DNA from 2 places in the Amycolatopsis sp. DSM 110486 genome. Region 2 is predicted to be linked to the other one. Evidence: predicted binding sites of a transcription regulator. Region 2 holds the regulator's gene; the other holds the start of a gene.
What was found. Region 2 encodes HspR, which represses chaperone genes until heat shock. Its sites were predicted from a motif close to ANNTTGAGTNNNNNNNACTCAANNT; they were not measured.
Positions count from the first base shown of each region.

Region 1: a site for HspR is predicted at 1,268-1,292, ahead of lon (endopeptidase La). Genes of this name have one in related genera too.

Region 1 covers NZ_CP080519.1:4,446,158-4,448,554, forward strand. The annotation lists gene lon (endopeptidase La) at 1-1,253, opposite strand, end outside; gene K1T34_RS21640 (SAM-dependent methyltransferase) at 1,375-2,211, opposite strand; gene K1T34_RS21645 (SAM-dependent methyltransferase) at 2,208-2,397, opposite strand, start outside.
Region 2 covers NZ_CP080519.1:3,519,956-3,522,352, reverse strand. The annotation lists gene K1T34_RS17060 (globin domain-containing protein) at 1-75, shown strand, start outside; gene K1T34_RS17055 (dienelactone hydrolase family protein) at 87-794, shown strand; gene K1T34_RS17050 (heat shock protein transcriptional repressor HspR) at 1,094-1,528, opposite strand; gene dnaJ (molecular chaperone DnaJ) at 1,534-2,397, opposite strand, start outside.

The sequences.
Region 1 (2,397 bases), 930 kb from region 2:
GCCCGCACGATGCGGCCCGGCAGCGCGCCGACGTAGGTACGACGGTGCCCGCGGATCTCCGCCTCGTCCCGGATGCCACCGAGGGCGACGCGCACGAACTTGCGTCCCATGGCCTTCGCCACGGACTCGCCCAGCGACGTCTTGCCGACACCGGGAGGGCCCGCGAGGGCGAGCACGGCACCCGAACGGCGTCCGCCGACCGGGCCGAGCCCCGACTCCGCGCGACGCTTGCGCACGGCCAAGTACTCGATGATGCGTTCCTTGACGTCGTCGAGGCCCGCGTGGTCCGCGTCGAGCACGGCGCGCGCGGCGGCGATGTCGTAGACGTCTTCGGTGCGCTCGTTCCACGGCAGCTCCAGCACCGTGTCGAGCCAGGTCCGGATCCAGCCGCCCTCGGGCGACTGCTCGGAGGTGCGCTCCAGCTTGTCGACCTCGGCCAGCGCGGCCTTCTTGACGTTGTCGGGCAGGTCGGCGGCCTCCACGCGGGCGCGATAGTCGTCGTCCTTGTCGGAACCGTCGAGCTCACCGAGCTCCTTGCGGATCGCCTCGAGCTGGCGGCGCAGCAGGAATTCCTTCTGCTGCTTGTCCATACCCTCTTGGACGTCCTTGCGGATGGTGTCGGTCACCTCGAGCTCGGCGAGGTACTCCTTGCTCCACTCCATGGCCTTCTCGAGCCGCTTGCTCACGTCAAGTGTGGTCAGCAGTTCGAGCTTCTGCTCCGTGGCCAGGTACGGCGCGTTGCCGGACAGGTCGGCGACCGCGGAGGGCTCCTCGACCTGCTGGACGGCGTCGATCATCTGCCAGCCGCCACGCTGCTGGAGCAGCGAGATGACCACGGCCTTGTACTCCGACGCGAAGTGCGTGGAGCGGTCGTCGGTGAAGTCGGTGGCCTCGTCTGCGTGGACCCAGCGCGCGGCGCCGGGACCGTCCGCAATGCGGCCCACCACGGCGCGGCCGGTGCCGCGCAGCAGAACGGCGGCCTTGCCGCCGGGAACCCGGCCGATGCGCTCGACGGTGGCGACCGTGCCGATCTCGGCGTACTCGCCGTGGATGCGGGGGACGATCAGCACTTCGGCCTTGGTGGCCGCGCCGGAGCGGATGCCGGGGAACGACGCCGTCGCGGGCGTCTTGGCCTGAGCGGACTCCACTGCGCCCCGGGTCTCGGCGTCGGTGAGGTCGAGCGGGACAACCATGCCCGGCAGCACGACGTCGTCATCGAGCGGGAGAACGGGCAGGAGGCGGGGATCTGACATGTGCACTCCTCGATTAGTTGAGTCTGCCTTGCTCAACTATCCGTGGGGCGGGTTTGTTTCCCGAGGAGTGTTCGCTGGCAGCGATCACGCCCCCGCGCTGGTCAGAGCCACGTGGGCCCGGTCACGGCTTCTCCGCGACCCCGCTCCAGGCGAACGGCCGCGTCTCCGCTTCCAGCGCCGACACCGGCCGGTCCGGCCGCCAGTTCGGCAGCGGGGACAGCCCCGGCTCCAGCAGGGGCCAGCCGCCGAACCAGGGCAGAATCTCGGCGTCCGAGCGGAGGTAGGCGGGGTTGGACGTGTCGCGGTAGGCGTCGATGAACGTCTTCACCTCGGCCGCGCGCTCCGGCGGTGCGTCGTCGCGGCACGTGCCGTGCGTCACGGCCAGCCACGAGCCGGGGGCGAGCTTCGCGCGGTAGGTCGCCATGAGCCCGCCGGGGTCGTCGTCGGGGCCGATGAAGTGCAGCACGGTGATCATCAGCAGGCACACCGGTTCGGACCAGTCGACGAGCCGCCGCGTGGTCTCGTCGGCGAAGAGGGCGTCCGGGTCGCGGATGTCGCGCTGCACGAGGCCGGCCCAGTCACCCGCGTGCTCGCGTTCGAGGATCACGCGCGAGTGCGCGGCGGCCACCGGCTCGTAGTCCACGTACACCACGGTCGCGCGCTCGTCCTCCGTTAGCCGCTCGCGCACGATCTCGTGGACGTTCCCCGCCGTCGGCACGCCCGAGCCGAGGTCCACGAACTGCCGGATCCCGGCGTCGAGCGCCGCCCGCACCACGCGGTTCATGAACGCCCGGTTCTGCCGCGAGATGGGCCGGATCAGCGGCCACACCTTCTCCACGCGCCGGCCGAACTCGCGGTCGACGGCCCAGTTCTGCGAACCACCGAGGTACCAGTCGTAGACGCGCGCGGCCGACGGCTTCTCGACGTCCACCCCGGCCGGCGCGTCCGGCGGGGTCACGGCTTCTCCGCGACCCCGCACCACGCGAACGGTCTGGCCTCGGCCTCCACCGCGTTCAGCTCACGCTCCGGCCGCCAGTCCGGCAGGTGCACGATCCCGGGCTCCAGCAACGGCCAGCCACCGAAGAACGGCACGATGTCGTCGCGGTCGCGCATCCAGACGGGGTTGCTGGTCTTGCGGTACTGC
Region 2 (2,397 bases):
GGCACGATCGCGAAACTGCTGGCCGCAGGAGTGGACCTCGAGCGAATCCGGTATGACCCGTTCACTTTGGACTAATGTGCTGGTCCATGGAGATCACGATCCCCACCCCGGCCGGCGACATCGACGGCTACCTGGCAACGCCGGCCGGCCCCGGCCCCTTCCCGGCCGTCGTGATCATCCACGACGCCATCGGCCTGACCAAGGACGCGCGCAACATCACCGACCGCTTCGCCGCGGCGGGGTACCTGGCGCTCAGTCCGAACCTGTATTCGCGCGGCGGCATGTTCCGCTGCGTGCGGCAGGTCTTCAAGGACATGTTCGCGCGTAACGGCCGCGCCTTCGACGACATCGAGGCAGCGCGCGTGCTGGTGTCTTCGCGGGAGGACTGCTCCGGAAAGGTCGGCATCGCCGGCTATTGCCTGGGCGGCGGCTTCGCGCTGGTGGCGGCTTCGCGGTCGTTCGACGTTTCGGCGCCGTACTACGGCCAGCTGCCGAAGGATTTGTCCGTTTTGGACGATGCTTGCCCGGTGGTGGCGAGCTTCGGCCGCCGAGACCCCTCGCTGCGTGGTGCCGCCGCGAAGCTCTCCACGGCCCTGACGGAACGCAACGTGCCGCACGACGTGAAGGAATACCCCGACGCGGGGCACAGCTTCGCGAACAAGATGGGCCCGGCGCCCGTGGCGGCCTTCGCGAAGGTGGTGGGGTTCGGGTACCACGAACCCTCGGACCGCGACGCTTGGCAGCGCGTGATGACGTTCTTCGGGGAGTACCTGAAGCCGCCTTCGGACGCCTGACGCCGCCTGGTTTCGTTGCTGCACAAAAGGTCCCCTCGCGCCCGCGCATTCGGTGCGAACGGACCAGTCGCGCACGTTTGACGAGCGCCACCGGTCCACTCGCGTCCGGACCCCGTGGCGAGGGGACCGCTCGCGCCGCAGACGGCGTGCGAAGGGACCAGCCGCGGACCGGAACGAGAGGACTGCTCCCACCGCGGCCACCCGCACGAAAGGCGACCCGCACGAAAGGCCACCCGAGCCAGAACGCGAAACAGCCCCTCCACCACCGACCCGGTGACGAAGGGGCTGTCCCAAAAACCTCAGCGGCGCTTCGGCTTCCACACCACCAAAGACGTCTGCTGCCGCATCGGCACCAGGTCCTTCCGGTACGAAGCGTGCACCGCGGCGGCGGCTTGTTCGGCGGCGGCGTACGCGGACGCCAGCTCCTCGGTGAGCTCGTGCACCCGTGCCCGCAGGGCGTCGACCTGGTTTTCCAGCTCGATGATCCGCTTGACGCCCGCCAGGTTGACCCCGTCCTCCTGCGAGAGGCGCTGGACCTCGCGCAGCAGGGCGATGTCGCGCATGGAGTAGCGCCGGCCGCCGCCGGAGGTGCGGCCCGGGGAGACCAGGCCCTGGCGGTCGTAGGAGCGCAGGGTTTGCGCGTGGAGGCCCGAGAGCTGGGCTGCCACGGAGATCACGAACACGGGGGTGTCCTCGTCCGCGCCGTGCGGGAGTCCCGGGATTCCGCCGAACATCACCCTCACCTGCCTTCGAGCATCTCGGTCACCTCAGGCCGCGGGTCGTGGCCCTTCATCGCCTCCGCGTAGGCCTCGAGGGCCTCGCGCGCCTTGTCGTCCAGTTTGGCGGGGACCGACGCCTGCAGGGTCACGAGCAGATCACCCTGCGAACCGTCCCGCTTCTGAATGCCCTTTCCGCGTACGCGCAACACTCGGCCACTCGCGGTACCCGCGGGCACCTTCAGTGACACCTTGCCCTCGAGCGTCGGCACCGTGATCGTGGTGCCCAGCGCGAGCTCGGTGAAGTCGACCGGCACGGTCAGGGTCAGGTCGAGGTCCTTGCGCCCGAACAGCCTGTGCGGTGCCACGTGCACGCGCACGTACAGGTCACCGGCCTGCGCGCCACCACGGCCGGGCTCGCCCTGGCTCGCCAACCGGATCCGCTGGTCGTCGTCGACGCCCGGCGGGATGCGCACGGTCAGCGTGCGGGTGCGGGTGCTGATGCCCTCGCCGCCGCACTCCGGGCACGGGTCGTCGATGATCTGGCCGCGGCCGCGGCAATCGCGGCACGGCTCGGAGAACGCGAACGCACCCTGGCTGCGGCTGACGAGACCCGAACCGCCACACGTCGGGCACTGGCGCGGCGAGGTGCCCGGCTTCGCGCCGTTGCCGCCACACGTCGAGCACGTCGCGGGGCTCGACAGCCGCAGCGGCAGGGTCGCGCCCTTGACCGCCTCGGTGAAGTCGATCCGCACGTCGGTCTCGACGTCGGCGCCGCGCTGCGGCCGGTTGGCCGACGCGGCCCCGCCGGCCCGGCCCTGACGGCCGAAGATGCCGCCCAGGATGTCGCCGAGCCCGCCGAAACCGCCCTGCTGGGCAGCGCCGGC